4 regions of the Paenibacillus sp. fava2 genome follow, and region 3 is predicted to be linked to each of the others. Evidence: riboswitches for the same ligand, from Rfam matches in the RefSeq annotation. Region 3 holds a riboswitch; each other region holds the start of a gene.
The links. A riboswitch is a leader RNA that binds a small molecule or an ion and turns the genes downstream of it on or off. The one in region 3 is predicted to bind cyclic di-AMP.
Positions count from the first base shown of each region.

Region 1: linked by a shared signal. The riboswitch ahead of AC4G46_RS17675 (APC family permease) and the one ahead of AC4G46_RS02685 (hypothetical protein) in region 3 are both predicted to bind cyclic di-AMP.
Region 2: linked by a shared signal. The riboswitch ahead of AC4G46_RS00500 (C40 family peptidase) and the one ahead of AC4G46_RS02685 (hypothetical protein) in region 3 are both predicted to bind cyclic di-AMP.
Region 4: linked by a shared signal. The riboswitch ahead of AC4G46_RS00140 (resuscitation-promoting factor) and the one ahead of AC4G46_RS02685 (hypothetical protein) in region 3 are both predicted to bind cyclic di-AMP.

Region 1 is NZ_CM177755.1:4,091,691-4,097,270, forward strand. Features, by position in the region: gene AC4G46_RS17670 (ABC transporter ATP-binding protein) at 1-795, opposite strand, end outside; gene AC4G46_RS17675 (APC family permease) at 1,005-2,822, opposite strand; cyclic di-AMP (ydaO/yuaA leader) riboswitch at 2,958-3,117, opposite strand; gene AC4G46_RS17680 (disulfide oxidoreductase) at 3,346-3,777, opposite strand; gene AC4G46_RS17685 (DsbA family protein) at 3,777-4,529, opposite strand; gene AC4G46_RS17690 (ATP-binding protein) at 4,622-5,580, opposite strand, start outside.
Region 2 is NZ_CM177755.1:98,389-103,968, forward strand. Features, by position in the region: gene rluF (23S rRNA pseudouridine(2604) synthase RluF) at 1-252, shown strand, start outside; gene motB (flagellar motor protein MotB) at 334-1,149, opposite strand; gene motA (flagellar motor stator protein MotA) at 1,133-1,933, opposite strand; gene AC4G46_RS00480 (hypothetical protein) at 2,138-2,431, shown strand; gene AC4G46_RS00485 (4a-hydroxytetrahydrobiopterin dehydratase) at 2,656-2,943, shown strand; gene AC4G46_RS00490 (c-type cytochrome) at 3,037-3,393, opposite strand; gene AC4G46_RS00495 (GNAT family N-acetyltransferase) at 3,519-4,004, opposite strand; gene AC4G46_RS00500 (C40 family peptidase) at 4,267-4,758, opposite strand; cyclic di-AMP (ydaO/yuaA leader) riboswitch at 4,764-4,909, opposite strand; gene AC4G46_RS00505 (C40 family peptidase) at 5,292-5,580, opposite strand, start outside.
Region 3 is NZ_CM177755.1:575,907-581,486, reverse strand. Features, by position in the region: gene AC4G46_RS02705 (CHAD domain-containing protein) at 1-126, shown strand, start outside; gene AC4G46_RS02700 (ThuA domain-containing protein) at 231-872, opposite strand; gene ytxJ (bacillithiol system redox-active protein YtxJ) at 1,094-1,420, shown strand; gene AC4G46_RS02690 (glutaredoxin family protein) at 1,417-1,656, shown strand; gene AC4G46_RS02685 (hypothetical protein) at 1,742-2,149, opposite strand; cyclic di-AMP (ydaO/yuaA leader) riboswitch at 2,255-2,453, opposite strand; gene AC4G46_RS02680 (hypothetical protein) at 2,567-2,803, opposite strand; gene AC4G46_RS02675 (TraB/GumN family protein) at 2,935-4,170, opposite strand; gene AC4G46_RS02670 (hypothetical protein) at 4,286-4,480, opposite strand; gene AC4G46_RS02665 (ABC transporter permease) at 4,517-5,580, opposite strand, start outside.
Region 4 is NZ_CM177755.1:27,838-33,417, forward strand. Features, by position in the region: gene AC4G46_RS00130 (HD domain-containing protein) at 1-831, shown strand, start outside; gene AC4G46_RS00135 (TatD family hydrolase) at 886-1,656, shown strand; cyclic di-AMP (ydaO/yuaA leader) riboswitch at 1,855-2,084, shown strand; gene AC4G46_RS00140 (resuscitation-promoting factor) at 2,376-3,542, shown strand; gene rnmV (ribonuclease M5) at 3,693-4,244, shown strand; gene rsmA (16S rRNA (adenine(1518)-N(6)/adenine(1519)-N(6))-dimethyltransferase RsmA) at 4,241-5,125, shown strand; gene yabG (sporulation peptidase YabG) at 5,221-5,580, shown strand, end outside.

The DNA of each region.
Region 1 (5,580 bases), 3.5 Mb from region 3:
GGCCTTATAAGCTGCCAGCTCATACGGCAGGCACAGCGGGACACCCGTACGCGGATCGGCAACGATGTCGCATTCAATGCCGAAGACCTTGCGGAGTACATCAGGCGTCATAACCTCGGACGGAGTCCCTTCGCTGACAACTGTACCGGCTTTGATCGCCACCATATGCTGCGCGTAGCGGGAAGCATGATTAAGATCATGCACCACCATAATGATCGTGCGGCCTTCTTCCTGGTTCAGCTTCTGCAGCAGCTGCAGCACTTCAAGCTGGTGGGCCATATCGAGGAACGTGGTCGGCTCGTCAAGGAACAGGATATCCGTCTGCTGGGCCAGAGCCATAGCGATCCAGGCGCGCTGGCGCTGCCCGCCCGACAGGCGGTCAATCGGACGGTCATGAAATTCCTCCATACCGGTCACCGTGATTGCATTAGCGATAATCTCACGGTCTTCGGGCGTCATTGTGCCAAAGCCCTTCTGATGCGGATACCGGCCGTAACCAACCAGCTCGGACACCGTCAGTCCGTCCGGAGCCGTCGGATTCTGCGGCAGGATCGCCAGCTGGCGGGCCACTTCCTTGGTGGACAGGGTATGGATTGATTTGCCGTCCAGCATCACACTTCCGCTCTTCGGCTTCATAATCCGCGCCATTGTTTTGAGGATTGTAGACTTTCCGGAGCCATTAGCTCCAACCAGCGCTGTAATTTTTCCTGTCGGCAGTGACAGGTTCAGACCTTTGACAATCGTTGCTTCGGCATACCCGATACTTAGCTGTTCTGTGTTTAAACGTTCTGACATAATCTCCACTCCTTAATAGTTATTCTATGTATGACTTCAGCGGCGTTAAGCACATGGGTCCGGGGTTTAAGTGACTGATATTGTTTATCACTCAACTGATAGTGGTTCTCAATTATCATTATCGCAAATATATGAAAGTTGTACAAGCATTCACAAAAAAAGGCTGCCCCCGTTGTAAACGGAAGCAGCCGCTTCATCATGTCACCTGACTATTTGTGCAAATGATAAGGAACTGTTGCTACTACGATATCCTTTTGGTTCATCAGATAAGAACGGATGAACAGGCTGGTCTGATTATGCAGGATGGCCTGCCACCAGTGCTTCGTAATAAATTGCGGAATCAGTACCGTGATATGGTCTGTTGAAGCGGTCTTCCACTCCACTGTATCAATAAACTTGACCAGCGGGCGGATGATGCTCCGGTACCGGGAACGGAGGACGATCAGGCGCACGCCAGGATTCCATTCCTCCCACTTCTGCTCCATTTTGTGAATCTCTTCTTCGTCAAAGCCTACATATACAGCTACCACATTGTCCGTCAGGGATTTGGCATAGCTGATGGAATGCAATACAGCACGGGTAACACCGGCTACAGGGACTACTACTGTACTGCCCTTAATGCAAGGCTTGTCGGTCGAAGGGCAGATCCGCAGCTGGTCAGCGGTATTAAGATAATGGCGGTGAATCCGGTGGAATACCAGCATTACAACCGGCAGGAAGATAAAGGCCATCCATACGCTGGAGAACTTCGTAATAATAAAGATCAGCGTAATGGTGAGCGTGGTCAGCATACCGACCGTATTCACAGCAAACTTGCTCTGCCAGCCCTTCGGTCTGGTTTTGTACCAGTGCACCATCATTCCAAGCTGGGATAAGGTGAACGGGATAAACACACCGACAGCATACAGCGGGATCAGTCCTTCCGTATTCCCGTGAAATGCAGCTACCAGCACTGCCGACAGCACTCCGAGGAAAATAATACCGTTAGAAAAACCCAGCCGGTCTCCGCGGACCATGAAGGCATGTGGCAAATATTTATCTTTGGCAAACATAAAAGCGAGCAGCGGGAACGCCGAGTAGGCAGTATTTGCTGCAAGGAACAGGATGACAGCTGTGATCCCTTGAATGAAGAAGTACAAACCGCCGCGGCCAAAGGTCGACTCGGCAATTTGGGAAACTACTGTGGCTTTTTCATCCGGGGTAACACCGTACCAGTAAGCCAGCAGAGTAATGCCTGTAAACATTACACCAAGGATCAATCCCATCATCATCAGGGTTTTGGCGGCATTTTTTTCCGCAGGAGCCTTGAAGTTAGGAATGGCATTAGATACCGCCTCTACCCCGGTCAAGGCCGAACAGCCGGAGCTGAACGCCTTCAGCAGCAGGAACAGGCTGACATTGGATACTGCCGAGCCAATTTCAGGTACACTGGCATGGGCCCCGCCTGTCAGGTATTTGAACACCCCTGCAACTATCAGGAAAAAGATCGAGCCAACGAACAAATATACCGGGATTGCGATAAAAGAAGCAGACTCCGTAACCCCGCGCAAATTGACAATAGTAAGCAATATAATGACGGACACTGCAATAAGCACCGAATGATCATGTAAACTTGGAAAAGCCGACGTAATCGCGTCCGTGCCCGCCGAGGCGCTAACCGCAACGGTAAGAATGTAATCAACCAATAAAGATCCGCCGGCTAACAGGCCGGTAGGAACGCCCAGATTGCTTTTGGCTACGATGTAGGCCCCTCCGCCTTGCGGATAGGCAAAGATCGTCTGCCGGTAGGACAAAATGAGTATGGCCAGCAGGCCCAATACGGCAAGCGCGATTGGCAGTGAGTACCAGATGGCAGTAAAGCCTGCAGCCACAAGTACCAGGAGAATTTGTTCCGTTCCGTAGGCTACAGACGAGAGCGCATCAGAAGACAGGACAGCCAGTGCTTTCACCTTGGATAACTTTTCATGATCGAGTTCGTTCGACTTCATCGGACGTCCGATCAATAGTCGTTTTACCTTGCTTACCATTGTTGTAACAGTTCCTCTCTTTGTTAGTTGAACCGGTTATACCGTGCGCTGTTTTCATCGTTTTCATAGGTGGATTTTCATAAATGCAGGCACAAAAATAAGCATACGGAAATGATCCGCATGCCATGAGCATGGTCATTATCCCACCTTTGCTTACGAGGTTAGCTGGCGGATTCGGACTGTGGAAAGCCCTACGGTTACAGCCTTTTTGGCCTGTTTCCGATTCACCCCGTCGGCCGTGCGGCCGAGTTTGGTTCCCCCGATTTCCCTGCGGAAAATTCAGCGCGTATTCAACTTCTCACAAGGCTTAATGATAGTCTACAAAGCATTCCCAGTAAAGCAGTGAAACAAATGAAAAAGGAATGAAAAAACATCCAAAACACGCAATTCCATGATAAGGGATAAGTTGATCTTTCATTCTCTTGCATTATCCCTCTGTACCGTGGTTTTAGCGTGTTTTGGATGTTAATTGTGACAAAAAAATCAGGATTTTTTGATGCTCGGAATTTCGCCTGCCTGCTGCCTATTCCCCGTCTGTATCTTTACGTCCTGTCCACAATAAAACTGTAATCAGGGTAAACGCCGTAAGGGCCATCAATGGAATAGTAATGAAGCCTAAAAGATTAATATAATCCTGATTGCAGGGAACGCCAACTGTACATGGAAGCACCTTGCTCAGCGCAGGAATCTTCTGCTCAGCATAGTGGTAAATGGAGATGCTTCCGCCGATAATGCTTAACGGCAGGACGTAGGGAATAATCTTTTTATCCCCGCGGTACGTGGCAATTCCCAGCAGAAACAGCTGAGGATACATGAAGATGCGCTGGAACCAGCACAGTTTGCATGGCTCGTATTTCAGCACTTCGCTCAGGTAGAGACTGCCTGCAACAGCAACGATCGACACAAACCAGGCCAGATACAGACAATGGCGCCGGCAGAAGGCGGTGAACTTCATCACTCGGCAACCACCGCTTCGGAAGCGGCCTGAATCTGAGCGTCAATAGCCTCCATGTTGAATGGCTCGTCGACCATTACCCCATTCACAAAGAGGGTAGGAGTCGAAGAAACGCCGGAAGCCGAGGCTAGCTGAATCTCACTTTCCAGCTGGCTGTTATAGGTCTTGTCTTTAATGTCTTTGCGGAGCAGATCATAATCGATTGGCAGCTCCTCTTTCTGCGCCAATTCAACCAGGAAGTCCTCAGTCGCCCACACCTTATTCTCATCACCCTGGTTGGCATAAATAGCATCGTAGTATGTCCAGAATGCATCGCTGTTCTGATGGTAGACAGACAAGGCTGCAAGAGCAGCAGTTTTGGAGTCATCCCCGATAAAGGCCAGATTTGCAAAATATAACGCGGCCTTATCCTGATTTACATAATCCTGTACAATCTGCGGCTTAATGGCACCTGCGAACTGGGCGCAAGCCGGACATTTGTAGTCGCCGAATTCGACGATTTTGACAGGTGCATCCTCACTGCCAAGTCTAGTCATTTCACTGTAGTTGAATTCAACCGGTTCGGCTGAAGTTCCTGTTGATGAGTCTCTTGCGGCCAGCATAAATAATCCCACAAAAATAATGACAACCAGGGCGATCGTCGCAACAATCACTATCAATGTTTTCTTCTTCTGCTGTTCCATTTGCGCTACAAGCTTCTCATTTTTACTATTCTGGGGAAGAGCAGCGCTTTTACGTTTATTTTTGCCCAAGTGAGAGTTCCTTTCTGTCCTGCGGGACAATAAATTTAAATCATATAATTTAAAATTATATAATTAAACTTCTCTCTTTGGCAAACTCAAGCTTAGACAACCTCTATTTCTAACGGCTTAGTTGCCGCTTCGCTGCTCTCTCTTCCCCCGCTGTAATTCTTGTCGCCGGACTTGAGCGTAAGGCAGAATATAACCTCTGTCCCTCTCCCGGGTTCGGATTCTATCTTAATCCGGCCATTCATCAGCTCGACCAGTTTCCTGCAGATCGCAAGCCCAAGGCCTGTGCCGGAATAATGCCGGTTATGCGCCGCATCAAGCTGCGTAAAAGGCTGAAATAACAGCGGCAGCTTATCGGACGAAATGCCGATACCGGTATCTTTAATTTTAAATGTATATTCACCTTCACCGGCTTGAGTACCGCTGTATTCCACTTCTATCGACACCTCACCGCCGGGAGTGAATTTAACCGCATTCCCGATCAGATTAACCAGAATCTGGCGGATTCTCACACTGTCGCCACTTACCATTTCAGGAACATTTGCCTCAATTCCGAGCTTCAGCTCCAGCCCCTTCTCCTTGGCAGTCGCCTCGAACAGATTGGAGCATTCACCTAGCAGTGCCTTCAGCGGAAAAATTTCGTTTTGCAGCTTTAGTCCGTCGGAGTCGAGCCGAGAAAAGTCGAGCACATCATTGATTACACTGAGCAGCGCCTGACTGCTGTTGTACTGCAGCCGCAGCAGCTCCTGCAGCTCCTGATTATCAATATCCTCGGCTAAAAGCTGATTGATGCCGATAATGCCGTTCAGCGGCGTACGGATCTCGTGGCTCATGGTCGTCAGAAACTCGCTTTTCATCCGGTCAGCGCTTTCTGCCGCTTCCTTGGCGACAATCAGCTGCTGCTGGAATTGAATAAAGGCAGTAATGTCCTCAGCAACCAGATAAACCAGCTTCTGGGTGTCATGAACAAGCGGGAAAACGGTTGTGCTGCAGATCATGGTGCCGCCGTCCTTTAGACGGATTTCCAGCTCAAGCTTGGAGGAATACCCGTCCA
Region 2 (5,580 bases), 480 kb from region 3:
ATTCTAGGCGGCAAAACCCTCCCCTGCACAGTAACCCGGATCTCGGAGCGGGTATTCCGCATCATTCTTACCGAGGGCAAAAACCGGCAAATCCGCCGGATGTGCAGCGCCTTTGGCTACGAGGTAAGACACCTGCAGCGTATCCGCATAATGAATATTCATCTGGGCGCGCTCAAGACAGGGGAATGGCGTGATCTGACCATACAGGAGAAACAGGAGCTGGGGGCTATGCTCAGCTATGAGCTGCAATAGCCAGCCATTACAAAGAAAGAGCTGCTTTCCCGGGTATCCCGGGAGGCAGCTCTTTGCTCTTTATTCTTTGCGGAGTCCCGTTTATTGAGCAGGAGGAGCAACGCTTGTAGTATCCGCTGATTCGGTGTATTTCCGGAGAATGGAGACTTCCACGCGGCGGTTTTTGGCCCGTCCGGCAGCCGTGGAGTTATCAGCGATCGGATGATATTCACCGTAGCCGATCGGGCTGAATTTTACCGGGTCCAGGTTCGGGTTCAGCAGGAGGATCTTCATGAAATGAAGGGCCCGGTCTACGCTAAGATCCCAGTTGGATGAATAGCTGCTGTTGGAAATCGGGACGTTGTCGGTATGCCCCTGTACGAGTACATTATAATCAGGAAACTGCTGCAGCATACTGGAAATCGATTTGGCAAGCTGACGGGATTCATCCTTAACATCGGCCTCACCTGAAGCAAACAGGGCGTTGTCACTGATTGTGATCATCAGCTGTGACTGATTCAGCTTGGTGCTGAGCAGATCGGTAAGCCCGTTTTTCTCGATATACTGGTCAAACTGCTTCTTTAGCTTCTCCAGTTCCTCTTGCTCCTGCTTGCGCAGCTTGGCAATTTCGGATTCGCCTGTATTGGGAGCAACCACATTATCCATCTTATCGTGTTTGCCCTGATCCAGCTGTGATTGTGTGGGCGAAGCAGCCCGCTGGTCGAGAATACCTGTACCGCCGTTCAGTGCGGAGCTGAAAGCCTGGCTCATCTCCTCGAACTTCTTGGCATCAGTGGCGCTCATAGCGTACATAACAAGGAACAAGGCGACCAGCAGCGTCATCAAGTCAGAATAGGGCAATAGCCAGGATTCATCGGCATGCTCTTCGTGCTCTTCATGCCTAGTCTTTTTGCTCACTCAAGCCGCCCTCCTTTGCGCTCAGCTTGGCACGCTCCGACGGTGTAAGGAAGACAGACAGCTTCTGGTTGATCGCAATGGTTGAGACCCCGGACTGGATGGACAGCAGCCCCTCCACCATCATCAGCCTGAGCTGGATTTCTTTTTTGGAGATACGTTTAAGCTTGTTGGCCATTGGATGCCACATTACATAACCGGTAAAAATACCGAGCAGTGTAGCAATAAACGCCCCTGCAATCGCGTGGGCGAGCACATCCATATCACTCATATCCGCAAGGGCGGCGATCAGTCCGACAACCGCTCCGAGTACCCCAAGCGTAGGGGCATACATGCCTGCCTGGGAGAAGATCAGGGCACCGGCTTTATGTCTGTCTTCAGTTGCATGAATATCTTCCATTAATACATCACGGACAAACTCCTGATCGTTGCCGTCGATGATCATACGCATACCGTTTCTGAGGAAATCATCTTCAATTTCATCAACCTTCGATTCCAGTGCCAGCAGTCCTTCACGCCGGGTAATGGATGCCCATTCCATGAACGTGGTGATCAAATCGGATTTCTTGACCATCTTTTGCTGAATGAAGAGCAGCTTGAACAGCTTGGGGATTGTCTTGAGCTCCGCCATCGGGAAGGCCACAAAGACGGAGGCTACGGTACCCAGGAGAATGATGACATAAGCCGCAGGGTTATTTAAGCTTGTGAGCGGGGCATGCTTCAGCACCATCCCGCCAAGAAAAGCAACCAGACCAAAAATCAAACCAAGTAATGTTGAAATTTCCATTATGCACCTCGTCCATGAGAATTAAAAAGTGATCCGTCACAGCCGCTTGTATCATCCTTGAAAAGCAGCGGGACACCCTGTGTGGAATGAAATCACGTATATTCTTATTTATCGACAGCATTCCCTTTTTTGTGAAGTCATTTTTTCGGCTATAATGGATAGGGTAAGTTATTATTCATCTGTGAAGAAAACGGAGTGATAGACGTGGGTGTTAAGCACGGCAGAGATTACAGTGAAATTTTGAAGGAACTGACGGAGGCCGTCAGCCGTATTTCAGACGGTTATGAATTTTTTGAGATGGAACCTGACGAGTGGCAGGAGCTGCCGCAGGAATCCAAGCTTGAGGTTTGGGAAGCCCTGGCCGAGGATCTGTTTTACGGGCTCGGCAATGAGCCTGTAATTCATGTGGGCAGCGGAGTTGTCATCTATGACAAAGAGACCCACAGGATCAACATTCTGCTTGGTGAGGAAGATTTGGCCTCGGTAGTACTTGTCTAGCGGGGCAGCAGCAATGGGCCCGGGTTTGCCCCTCTCCATGCAGCCATGGTAAAATTGAGCTGACGAGTGCTATTTGCCGGGATTTCAGAATACATTAAACCGAAAAAAAGCCTTCATCCTGGCGCATCCCTTGGACTTTCAGAAGCTGAGGGATGTTTTGTTTAAAATATCAGAAAGTATACGTCTAAAGACTTTACTGCTAATAAAGTAAGGGAGGAAGCAAATTGCAATTATCAGTGGAAGAGCTGCATGAGCAGATAGGTAAGCTGGAGGGCTGGAAGCTGGAACAAGAAACGCTGGTACGCAAGTACATGTTTAGCGAGTATATGAAGGGCATTGCTTTTGTGGATGAGGTGGCCGCCATATCCGAGGCCTTTGATCATCATCCGCATATAACGATTGACTACAAAACCGTCACCCTGCGCTTATCGGCAAAAGAAGAGAGCGGCCTTGCGGCGCTTGATATCCGCCAGGCTCATGAATTCAATGAAGCCTTTGACAAAGCACGTTAGGACACGGTCTAATATAACCGCTGCACACAAAAACGCCCGTACAAAGGACCAGCTGGAGTCCTTGTACGGGCATTTTAATGAATATGCGATCTTCTACTTTTTCTCTGCGAGCCATAAAGCAACGTTAGCGATCTCCTCAGGGGCCAGCTTATCCTTAAAGGATGGCATTTGTCCGCGTCCCTTGGTCACAATGCTGTAGATGCTCTCGGCATCACGTTCGCTGCCTTCATGCTGCAGGCTTGGGCCTACACCGCCCTGAAGCTGATCGCCATGGCAGGAAATACAGTTGGTTTTGACAGCGGCTTCCGCACTTGCGGCATCCAGGGTAACCTGAGGCATTGTAGGCTTATTTTCTTCCGCGACTTCCTCTTTGCCGGGCAATGTGAATAAGAGCACTACCGCAAAAGCACACGCGGCAAAAAACAAACCGCTCATGATCCATTTCTGCATCTCCATCGTCCCCTCCGTGTAAGCTGCTTCCTTCATTATACAGAAAGGTAAAGCGTTATCATAGAGTTTGTGTCAAAAAAATGAACGATTATTGTGCGGCTGTGGGCTTCAACCCCAGCATGGAGTTATTTATTATAGACCATGCAATAAAATGGCTTATCTCCGCTTGGTGTACGGCGTTCGTACGTATCAGTAATCGTAAATCCGCACTTCTGGTATGTCCGGATAGCCCGCTGATTCCAGGTGAGCACCTCCAGATCAATCTCCCGGTCGGGATATCGCTCCAAGGCCGCCTGAACGATTGCATTCATAAAGGAATGCCCCCTTCCATGCCCGCACAGCTCGGGGCGCATGCCGATTCCCAGCCGGACCACGCCTTCCATCGGAAACAGCTGCGCAAATCCGCACAGATCCCCTTCTCCGTCTACAACAGATACATACTGCTCTGTACGCAGCTGCGGATCTCCAAATTCAATGCCAAGCGCCTGCATCTGCTCCCATGGCAGCCATCCGTAAATATTATAAGGCGGCCTGTAATCCCATCCGCAAATATCTTCGGCATGACTGCTCTCCATCGGCACCACGTAAAAAGTGACAGCGTAACTGCTCATAAGGCCACAGGCCTCCTTTCAGGGGGGCGCGTTTCTATATCGTATACTTAATTATATACAAAACAGGGCGGGTTCAACTCAGGAAATTAGCAGGACGGCAGAAACTTGACAAACCGCAAAAAATATTTTATGAAATAGCGGAAAAAAGCGATTTAAGGTGTTTTATGCGTTAGGGGAGGGGTAAGTAGTTTTATAGACAAAAAAACAGGAGCCCTCCAAGATTTCGGCAAAAATCCTGGAAAAGCACCTGTCTAATCATTACTTATTGAACATCATCGTTGTCTTCAACATCAGTTGCAACTGCATGGTAAGCATCTGTGCTCATGATCCGTTTCGCGCCAACGTAGCGGTTGACGTAGTAGCTGTCACTCAGCGAGCTGATGGTTACACCCTTTGAGCTTGAAGCATGTGCGAATTTGCCTTCTCCAACATAAATGCCGACATGAGATACACCGCGGCCGCTTGTATTGAAGAATACAAGATCGCCTTCCCGCAGATTATCACGGGAGATGGCAGTGCCCATCTGGTACTGGGAGCCGGACTGGTGCGGCAGGTTAATGCCAATCTTATCGAAGACATACATGGTGAATCCGGAGCAATCAAAGCCGTTGGTCGATACTCCGCCGGACACGTATTTGGTTCCGATGGCTTTATCGATGACTTTATCCATTTTGGAATCCGCGAAAGCGCTTCCTGCTCCAATGGTAAGCATAATAGAAAAACTGAGTAGTGCGGCGGCTAACTTCTTCTTCAAAAGTAAATACCCCTTCCAAATGCCTACGAGGTTAGCTTAAGGGTTCGGTTGAAGGTCCCCTATGACCCCTCTGTGAATAGGAGGTCAATTCACCCAAAAATTGGTTCCCCCGTTTCCCTTATTTCGTAAGGGAACTCGGCACGACTGTTGATTAGGATTAGCTGGCAGAACATTATGACAAAACGTTTGAAAAACCCGGTTGATTAATTACAAAAATGTTACTAAACGCTCACTGCGATAATTGTAGCAAAGACAGAGGCCGTTGGCAATCACTTAAAACATATTAGTGCATAATATTTGCGTTTTTTAAGAGAGATTTCTGCTTAAAAAGACTCAAATTTACGTGGAAAGTAAGCTTTTTCTGAAACAATGTTGGAATTTTTAGTAAGAGGGGTGTTTCATAAGCCCTGGATGTGTGTAAAAGGTAGAATAAGGAAACAAAAAGGAAAAACCCGGGAATGATTACGGCAATAATCAAATCCGGGCCAGTTTAGTTACAATTATGTGTCAGAGGTTAAATGTGAGGGGAAAGTTCAATCGTAAGCAACAGCCTGGTAAGCTGTTGTGCTCATTACTCGTTTGGCGCCAACGTAGCGGTTGGCCCAGTAAGCCTGGCTCAGCGAGCTGATGTTTACACCCTTTGAGCTGGAGGACTGTGCAAATTTGCCGTTCCCGACGTAAATGCCTACATGGGAAACTCCGTTACCCAGCGTATTGAAGAATACAAGATCGCCGGCACGCAGATTGCTTTTGGAAACAGCTGTTCCAATGCTGTACTGTGCTTTGGAGGTGCGGGGCAGGGTAAGGCCGATGCTCTTGAAT
Region 3 (5,580 bases):
GGCGTAGGCAAAAAAACCTGGAGCGCCTTCACCGACAGCCTGAAGAACGAAGTGCTGGAAGCGCTATATCATAACGAGGTTGTACCGGTTGCCGGGAAGCCCCGGACAGATTCCGGCGAAGCTTAATAATCCGTCCCTTATAAAAGAAGCGGGAAGCGCATGATTAACATGCCGCTTCCCGCTTTTCACTTTACCCGGCAGCCCTGCTGCTTCAGGCCACTCCAGCCGGATTACAGCTGCCTGGCTGCCCATAAGGCGCTTCTGCTGATCAGTCTGCGGAACGGTTCGATGGAGAAGGACGGCAAGTGATGCCCCGGCATCAGGTAGACAACCCGGCCAAGCCCGAATTCGTGGCACCAGGCCGCCTGCCGCATTGCTCCCCCGTGCAGATACTCTGCCAGAATAGTAGTCTCGAAGTACGGCTGCATGTCAAAATAATACGGCTCGTCCTCAATCTCAAAATCTTCGATCCCCTGGACAATCGGATGCTCCCGTACCGCCGCAGGTATATTGATTCCGAGCGCTGTATAGGCAGGGTGATGGGTAAAGTGCCCGCCCAGCATCACTCCAAGCTCCTGATTTCGCTGCATGGAAATACCGTTATGAACCACCAGCAGGCCGCCGCCCCCGGCGACGTAAGACAGCAATGCGCCGCTATGGGCCGGAGCAATTTTGTGATCAGAAAACTCAGCGTAAGACACAACCAGCGGATAGTCAGCCAGTGTCTGCGGGTTCAGCAGCCCGAAATCCTCGGAAGGCTCAACCGTAAATGCAGGCGACAAAATCTCTTGAAACGCCTGGTCCACTCCGGCAAAAGGATGATATTTCACTTCGCTGTAGCTGCCCAGTGCAAGGGCTTTCAGTTCCGGCATCAGAATATACACCTCTTTCATATCAGGTCTGTTCGGCTATTAGGCCTGTCTTTCTCACCTTAGCATGGCCCCCGGGTTTTTACAACGTTCCGGACATCCACCCGGGAAAAAGCCTTTTTGCTTTAATTTTGAACTATGCTACAATCATAGTTACAGGTTAACAGCTATTCTTAACCGGCAGTACCCCATACTAATCTTGTATCCCAGGAGGTCGATATTCGATGTCTATTCAACAGCTGCATACTTCTGATGAATTGCACCAATATGTCGGGCAACCCGGCAAAAAACTGCTTTTCAAGCACAGCACAACCTGCCCGATCAGCGCCAAAGCGCATGAGGAGTTCCAGGCTTATGTCCAAAGCTCGGATACGCCTGCAGCGATTGTCCATGTCATTGAGGACCGTCCGGTCTCCAATCAGATCGCCGAAGAATTCGGCATCAAGCATGAATCCCCGCAGATTTTCCTGCTGGACGGCAGCGAAGTGAGCTGGAACACCTCCCACTGGAAAATCACCCGCAGTGCCATCAAGGAGGCCGTTGAGCAATGAGCCAGCCGGTAATTGTCTATTCCACCGCAGGCTGCAGTGACTGCAATCAGGTCAAGCAGCTGCTCACCAGTCAGGGTATTCCTTTTGAGGTACGCGACATTATGGCCAGCGCAGTCTATCAGGAGGAAGTCGAAAAGCTCGGTTTTATGGGTATCCCTGTAACGGTATCCGGCGACCGTGCTGTTAAAGGCTTCAACCTGCCTGAGCTTCAGGAACTGATTGCCGCCGCCAGATAACAGCCTATTGGCCGCAGTATAAATAAAAAGGTATTCCCTGGTCCGAAGCCCGGGGAATACCTTTTTTGTGCCTGCCGGTGTATCTTTATTCGCATTCTGCAGCCAGATGGCCGACCTGCCCGCTGTGGCTGTAGATGACATTGTCTGCCCCCAGCCCTTTATAGACTAACCTCGGTCTCATGGAGGTAGTAATTACGGAAATCGGCCCGCTCGTCCACGTGCGGCACATTTGCACATAACGGCAGCATAAAGCGACACTGCTCTCGAACAGATAGATCCGGCCTACCGGAAACGGCGGTCTGAGCCAGGTGTTCAGAAGCCGGGTATCCACCTCAAAAATCTTCTCAACCCCCAGCTCCGCCAGCCGCTGCTTCTCGGCCGGATTATTGGCAAGCCCGGCAAATCTGCAGCCCTTCATTTGAAGCAGCTTGATAAATTGCTCTCCCGCCTTTGTCGGCGCACAGATGAGCACATATTCTTCCTGAACGTCCATTTCCGTCTCCCCTTTCCCCTCATCTCTATCTGTACAGATCTATAAAAGCACAGCAAAAAACCACAAAGGATTCCCTTTGTGGTCCAGTTAACGGTCACAATGCGCTGATCCTCTCTGCAATACGCTTACGAGGTTAGCTGCCGGATTCGGGCGTTGAGAGTCGCCCTACCTGTCCGCTGCATTGAGATTTCGCACTTCACGCAGCTGCCAGGATTCACCCCATAACCGGCCGGTCTGCTTGCACCCTGACTCCGGTTGTTGGTTCCCCCGCTTTCCGTAGACGGAAATTAAGCGGATATTCTATTTAATTGGGGTTAAACAGATGTATCATACCTTTAAGAGCATCCGCTTGTAAATCGCCAAACCGGGCGGAATAACCTCCGGGAAGGGAAGAAACCTCCTGAATAGCGCTTTCTTTCATCTTTTTCTCTTCAGTTCTTTAAATTGCTTCGATTTCTTCCCTTTGCTGCTGCTATTTTTACTGCTCTTGGCAAACCGCAGGAAAGCCATCAGACAGCCAAGAATGCCCAAGCCCAGCAGTAGCGTCTGCAGCGCTCCCAGCAGTGTGCTCCCTTCCGGCTGCAGCAGGCTGCTGGCTATAATCAGCAGGACGGAGACAGCGACCAGTACAGGTGTTTTTAGATTAATGTTCAAGATTACCACTCCTTAGTACAAAGGTACACTATTGCCGGCCGGATCACCAGTCCCCGGCAGATTAAGCCATTTACGCCAAATAAAAAAGGGTATCAGTCCTGTCAGGACGACACCCGTTTCTATTCTTGCCTCTATTTCCGGACTACTGTATATCCCTTATCCTGCAGCAGCTTCACAATGCCATGCTCGCCCAGATAATGTGCCGCGCCGACCACGATGAAATACTCCTCGTTTTTACCGTTTTTGAGATATCCTTCAATCTTGTCGGCCATACCGATATTGCGGTCAACCAGCATTGCCTTGTAGTATTCCGCATTCCCGGCAAAGCTGTTGGTCAGCTGCAGCAGCAGCTCATCATCACCTGATTTCCAGATCTCAGCCATCACATCGATGCTATCATCAATCACATCGTAGTTTTCGATCGCCGCGAGCAGGTTAGCCTCCTGCAGCTCTTTGGAGAAGTTGTTGAACATGCCCAGCTGGGATTCGTAGGATTCCAGCTCTACAATCGGAAGTTTACGCTCAATTGCCTTCTGTATAAAGTACAAGTCGATTCCGGAGGAAGCCTCGTAGCCGGCCGTCGCTGATTTCAGGCTGCTGAGCGTTGTTTCCGCTACCCATGGCTTGAATTTATCCAGTGCATTTGCCTGAAGACCTGCCTCCTTCAGCACCACGCCAAGCTTGGCATACGTCTCACCGGAGATATGATCCTTCAGTGTAGTGCCATCCTGGTACATCCCCATGTCCAGAACCAGCTTCTGCTGTGCTTCATCTGCTGCTTTGCTGATGTCGATTTCTACACCAAGGTAATCGGCTTCGGCAAAAGCTTCTTCAAACTCCGGGCTCAGCGGGTAGAAGCTGTCATCAGCAATATGCATGGAACCGACCAGATACACGGTATTGCCGTTGCTTTCGACTTCCCACATGAAGCCGCGGCCGCCTGCAGTATTTACTGCGGTCTGGCTGGCTCCAGCTGCAGTCTTGGTCTGCAGAATAACAGTACGGGTCTGCGCATCCCAGCTGACCTCGTAACCTGCGGCATCGCCGAGAACCCGGACAGGTGCATAGGTCACACCGTTGATTACCGTCAGCTTGCTTTTTAATGTTACGGCTTTGCCGTCAATGATTGCATAGATGGTGTCCCCAGCCGCATTCTGCAGCTTCGCATCCATAGCCTCGAGCGTAGCTCTAAGGGGAACAAGCATTGTACCCTGATTGTTGACCGGTGATCCTGTCTTGTATTCTACGGTCTGGTTATCCACCTTTACCGCCGGCTGCTGCGGAGCAGCCAGAGCCGGGGCTGCTGCCCCGGTAAGCAGTCCTGCGGAAAGAGTAAGAGAGAATAGCATTTGCTTCCAATTTTTCATCAATGTTGTCTCCTTCAGCTTATATAGTCTACTAATGAACACAATATAATTAAGCAAAATCAGGAGGCTTGAGACACTTTACTATAAAGTTTCCAGGATAAGTACAGGATGACCGTTACGCTCTGCTTCTGCGTTCCTTTGCCAGCCCCCACAGCATAACCAAGACTGCTGCCCCGCTTAGGCCTACGGTCAGCCCCTGGATGAAGTCACGCACCGGGGAACCGCCTGTATCGATTACAAGACCAAACATAATCATGTTAAAAGCACATACTGCAAGAAAAAGAATGTTCTGATTTTTTTTGTTCATCATGTTGGGTTGCTCCTCTTATTTTTAATTTTTGTATGATTAGATTTTGTAAGCCTTCATTGCTTTTCTGATTTCCTTGATGCTCGGGCGTTTGCCGTACATCAGGACGCCTGTGCGGTAGATCTTCGCCGCCAGCCAGCCGAACGCAAAGGTAGTTGCCAGCAGGATAACCAGTGAAACGATGATCTCCCAGAAAGCGACCTGGCCGACTCCGATGCGCAGCAGCATGCTGAGCGGTGAGGTGAACGGGATAAAGCTGGCTACCTTGACCAGGGTTGTATTAGGAGCCCAGATACTGAATAAAGGAACGTAGAAGTTCACGAAGCCGATCATCATAATCGGCGTTACCGCCTGGCCGAGGTCCTCAGTACGGCTGACAATCGATCCCACCGCCGCATAGATCAGGGCATACAGGAAGTAGCCCAGGATATACAGGATAAGTCCGTAAACCAGCAGTCCAATATTCAGCTGGCTCAGATCCAGTTCAAAATCAGCCAGGATACCGGAGTTATGCGGCAGCATCAGATTGGCGGTCACACTAAGTGCAATAATTGCAATCTGCATCAGTCCGACCAGGAAGATACCAATTACCTTGCCGAACATCTGCGTCAGCGGGGAAGCGCTCGTAATGAGAATCTCCATGATGCGCGAGCTTTTCTCCGAGGTTACTTCCGCCGAAATCATATTGCCTGTCATCATAATCGACATGAAGAACAGAATCAGAAGCACGTACACCACTACATAGTTGATCGTTGCGGCCGTCTGTTCAGCCTCTTCCCCTTCTTGGGCTCCGCTGGCGCTAAGCTCCTGCGTACCGATCGTTACCGGGGCATACATAGCGGCAACCTGGCTGTCCGTCAGTTTGTCACCGACAATCAGCTGTGTATTTACCGCCTGCAGGGCACTCTGCAGATAGGTCTGCAGTTCTCCGCCAAGCTCGCCGTCCTCACTGTGATAGGTTACCGGCGGCAGGCCCTCACCGCTTGCCTCCCCGAAGGTCAGGTAACCTTCGATGTCGCCTTTATCCAGGCCTTCCTTCAATGCCGCATCATCAGCAGAAGTATAAGACACGAACGTTACAGCAAAGGCGTCTTTCTCCTGAT
Region 4 (5,580 bases), 550 kb from region 3:
TCCAAAACCTATGAGCATGAAATTGTGGTCAACCTGGTATCAGGGCCGCTTGATGCCGACCGGATGGATTATCTGCTTCGCGATGCATATTATACCGGAGTTAACTACGGAACCATTGATATTGACCGTATTCTCCGGATGCTGCGCCCTTATCATGGCAGAGTAGTCGTTAAAGAGTCCGGCATGCACGCCATAGAGGATTATTTGATGTCCCGTTACCAGATGTACTGGCAGGTGTATTTCCACCCGGTAACCCGCAGCTCGGAGATTATACTCCGCCAGATTTTCCGCAGGGCGAAGGAGCTTTTCCAGAACGGATATGCCTTTGGATTCATGATTGAGCCTTTAAAGGACCTGTTCAGGGGCGAGGTGACTGTGGAGCAGTATCTCCTGCTGGATGAAGCCATGATTCAGACAGCCTTTATGCAATGGACACTGGAGCAGGATGAGCTGCTGAGCGACTTGTGCTGCCGTTTTATACACCGTAAACTGTATAAATATGTAGAGATAGAGAATCTCGATTCCGAGACCATTGGCGAAATCCGCCGCAGCTTTGCCGGTGCCGGACTAAATGCCGAATATGACCTGGAAATCGATTTTCCGACAGATCTCCCCTATGATGTATTCCGTCCGGGCGATGCTTTTGACAGCAAGCAGATTCTGCTGCTTGACCGCCATGATAAACTGCGGGAAATATCCGAGGTCTCTGATATTGTACGCTCAATCAGCGGGATTCACCGCGGCAGATATCATCTATATTTCCCGCAGGACAAGCTGCAAAAGGCTCTTCCGCTGCTGCCTTCCTCGATCGCAGAGATTTTTGCAAAATAATACAAAAAAAGTTGGCATTCATCATAGAAATGAAGACAGAAAGGAAGCTGTATAATGCGTCTATTTGACACACACACCCATCTGGATGCTCCACAATTCGACGAAGACCGCGAGGAAGTGATCTCCCGAGCAAGGGAAGCCGGAGTAACGAAGATGATTAATATCGGTTTTAACCGTGAGACGATCCCGACCACCATGAAGCTGGCCGAGACCTATGATTATATTTATGCAGCCGTCGGATGGCATCCCGTTGATGCAATTGACATGAAGGAAGGGGATCTCGAGTGGATTGCTTCGCTGTGCAGTCATCCCAAAGTGGTGGCCATCGGGGAAATCGGTCTGGATTATTACTGGGATACTTCACCGAAAGAGGTACAGCATGAGGTGCTGCGCAAGCAGATCGGGCTGGCCCGTGAGCTGAACATGCCAATCTGTATTCATAACCGTGATGCCCATGAGGATGTGGTGCGGATTCTGCGGGAAGAGAAGGCGAATGAGGTGGGCGGTGTCATGCACTCTTTCTCCGGCAGCTGGGAAACGGCAAAAATGTGCCTCGATCTGGGCTTCCATCTGGGCTTCGGCGGACCGGTCACCTTCAAGAATGCTAGGGTGCCCAAAGAGGTGCTGGCGAAGACACCGCTAGATCGCCTGCTGATCGAAACTGACTCCCCTTATCTGACTCCGCACCCCTTCAGAGGCAAGCGGAATGAGAGCAGTTATGTAAAATTAGTTGCAGAAGCTGCGGCGGAAATAAAAGGGATTGATTTACAGGAATTAGCGGAAATTACGTATACGAACGCACTGGTACGATTTGGTATTGTCTGAAATCGGGAGTAAAAGCGGTGAAAAAAGAAGTATAACCGATATATTAAATCTTTTTAAACTCAAAATGGGCGAATATTACAATATTTTAATCATTTTTTTGCGTAAACGTGGTTGAACCGTCCTTTACAACATGCATCAAAACAGGATATCATCTTTTCAGTGCAGTGAGCTGTTGTTACTGTGACAGTCACTGATTCATGGATCGTCTCGCTGAGTCTCCGTATGGAGAACGGGGGAACCAATAATGCACTGCCGCATGGGCGTACATAGAGTACAACACAAGAAATGCCGCAGACTTTATTTGATTTCTTCACGTGGTCTTTGGGGTGAATTTGAGGGCAACCGCCGTGAGCGGGTGACCTGAAATAGGGCGTCTCTCTTATGCCCGAACCCGACAGCTAACCCCGTAAGCGCAAGTAAGAGAGGAAACCTCGTGCATACACATTCCCGCGTATTCTAACATCCGGAGAAGCCACGAAAGAGTCCTCTATAGAACTCTTTTGGGCTTTTTTTGTTATGAATAATGCGGCTGTCCCCAGCATACTGTTATATAACAGGTTCTGGGAGTCATTATGCCGGGCAGGCGATCCATGAGCAGGAAACGCTTAAGATATGCGGGCGTATCCTGTTGCAATCTCAAACTTAGTTTCGTCAGATATGATTCAGTCAACTTTGATATACTATTTGGACGACGGGGCTATGTAAGGAGGATGGAGAGAATGGGCGTATTCCAACCAGAAGTATCCCATGATTCGCAATCATCCAGCAGGTCATTCGCATTACGGCTCAAGCAAGTGAATCCTCGCGTACTTTCACTTGCAGGTGCGGTATCCATTGTTATCGCACTGTTAATTCTGCTGTACGTACACGGCCAAGGTAATAAAGTAATCAACTTAGTAATAGACGGAGAAGTGCTGACGCTCGAAACGCGTGAGGCGCTGCTTAGCGACGTGCTGGCCAAAGAACAGATTACGCTTACGCCGCATGACGTAGTATCGATAGGTCTTAGCGATGAAATACAGGACGGAGACCGTGTTACCATTACCCGTGCGCAGAAGCTTACGCTTACTGCAGACGGCGCAACCAAGACGCTGTATACCACCGAGGATTCACTCGGGGACGCTATTACCAAGCTGGGCTACAGCCTGGATGGCGACGACAAGATTTTCCCTTCGCTAGACACCGCAGTTACACCTGACATGAAAGTCAAGATTGTCCGTATTACCAAGCAAACGGTACAGCAGACGGTAAGTTTGCCTTTCAAAGTCATCAAAACCGCAGATCCCTCCCTGTATAAGGGAGACGTAAGAGTTGCACAGGCAGGCAAGCCGGGAGCCATCATCCAGCATTACCAGAAGATCTATCAGGATGGTGAGCTGGTCTCGAAGACCCTGATCGGCAAGGAAGTGCAGACCGTTACCAAAGACAAGATCATTGCCGTTGGTATCAAGAAGCTTCCGACACCTGTTGTTGCTGCAGCAACCCCAACCAAAACCAAAACAACAACTACCTCCAGTTCTGCTAAAAAAGTAGCGGCAACAACCAACGTCGTGCACAAGGCAGGCGTAGACTTTGAATATAAGAAAATGATCAAGAATGTGTCGATGACAGCTTATTCTTCTGAAGAACCGGGCATCGGAACAAAGACGGCTTCCGGAACACGCGTAACTGAAGGCCGTACCATTGCTGTTGATCCGGATGTAATACCTATCGGCTGGTGGGTGTACATTGAGGGATTGGGTTTCCGCCGTGCAGAGGATACAGGCGGTGCCATTAAAGGCAACAAGATCGATGTTTACTACGATTCATTAAGCCATGCCCGTAATTTCGGACGGAAGTCCCGGACGGTATACGTAATTGGACCAGTGAAGCCGGAGTTGAATTAAGGCGGCAGTTTTTGCAAATTAGCGGTTTATACGATATAGTGAGGGTAGCACTTTATGAACGGGCTAGCTCATCACTTATACATTCTTTAGCCAAAAAGAAGGGGAGCGAATCCTCTTCTTTTTGTGTTGTAAGGGAAGGAGATCATCGCGATGATCAAAGAATTAATTGTAGTGGAAGGCAAAAGTGATACGGTAGCCGTCAAGCGGGCGGTGGAGGCCGATACAATAGAGACGGGCGGTTCTGCAGTTGACCGCAAGGTGATTGCCAAAATTGCGCTGGCTATGGAACGCAGGGGAGTCATCATCCTGACCGATCCCGACCATGCCGGTGAGCGCATACGCAAGATTGTCTCGTCCAAGGTTCCGGGCTGCAAGCATGCCTTTATTCCGGAGAAGGATGCAACCCGCAAAGGCGATATTGGAGTGGAAAATGCCTCGCCTGAGGCGATCCGCCATGCGCTGGCCAATGTGCATACCTCTTTTGAGGGTGCACCTGCGCTGATTGGCCTGGACGAGCTTATGGCGGCAGGGATGCTGGTGCATCCCAGAGCGGCTGAGCGGAGAATGGCGCTCGGCAATGCGCTCGGTATCGGCTACTGCAACGGCAAGCAGCTGTATAAACGGCTGGCGATGTTTGGGATTACCCGGGAGGAGTTTCAGGCGGCACTTACGCAAATTGATCAGGGAGGCATCACCATATGAGCGGACATGACCATATCTCGTCCCCGACACGGACAAAGGAAATTATTCAGCGGTACGGATTCTCGTTTAAAAAAAGCCTGGGCCAGAACTTTCTGATTGATCAGAACATTCTGGACAAAATTGTCGATGCAGCCGGACTCACCGCCTCTTCAGGAGCCCTGGAGATCGGGCCTGGCATCGGGGCGCTTACGGAGCGGCTTGCACTGGAGGCAGGCGCCGTCACTGCGGTGGAAATTGACCGTAGGCTGATCCCGATCCTCCGCGACGTGCTGGCGGCTTACCCGCATGTCAAAGTACGCAATGACGACGTATTGAAGGTGAATCTGCAGGAGCTGTTCGCTGAGGATTTTGCCGCGGTAGATAAGGTAAGTGTTGTAGCTAATCTGCCTTACTATGTAACCACACCTATACTCATGAAGCTGCTGGAAGAGAAGCTGCCGCTTGATAATATTGTTGTCATGATCCAGAAGGAGGTTGCTGAACGTATGGCGGCCTCTCCGGGCGGCAAGGAATACGGCAGCCTCAGCATAGCAGTCCAATACTACAGCGAGCCTGAACTGGTCTGCATTGTGCCGCGCACGGTGTTTATTCCGCAGCCGAATGTGGAATCTGCGGTAATCCGCCTGAAGGTGCGGGAACAGCCGCCGGTTGAAGTGGAGGATGAGAAGCACTTTTTTGAGGTGGTGCAGGCTGCATTCACGCAGCGGCGCAAGACGATTGCCAACAACCTGAAGGCCCGCTTCTTCCCCGGTGAAGGGCGTGAACGCCTTGAGGCGCTGCTCGCTGAAGCGGGAATTGAACCCAGCCGGCGCGGGGAGACGCTGAGCATTGCCGAGTATGCGCGGCTGAGCGCAGTACTGCTGGCAGCCGGAGTTAAATAGCATCAGGGGCGGGAATATCTAATTTCCGAAAATAAGCCGGTTTATGAACCAACCGGGGCCTTTGCCCATACGATGGGGGTAGAGGTGGTGTTGTAATGAATTTAGGAGATTTGGTCGTTCGTAAATCATATGGCGGAGATGTGACCTTCCGGGTAGAAAATATAGTACAGAATGCAGCCGTCATCAAAGGTACGGAATTTCGCCTGCTTGCAGATTCCCCCTTGGATGACCTGATCCAGGTGCCGCCCACCCGTATCACAGAACGCGGCCAGCAGGCGCAGATCAAAGCTACCGAGTCTTTGACCAAGCTGCGAAGGGACCGCCAGGAGCAGAGCCAGCGGAGCGGGGAGAGCGCTGCTGCCGGCTGGCCCCAGACGCCCAAAGAAACGGCCTATTTTGAGGTGCCTGGCAAAGTGCTGCACCTGGACGGGGATCAGCTTTATCTGCGGAAAAGC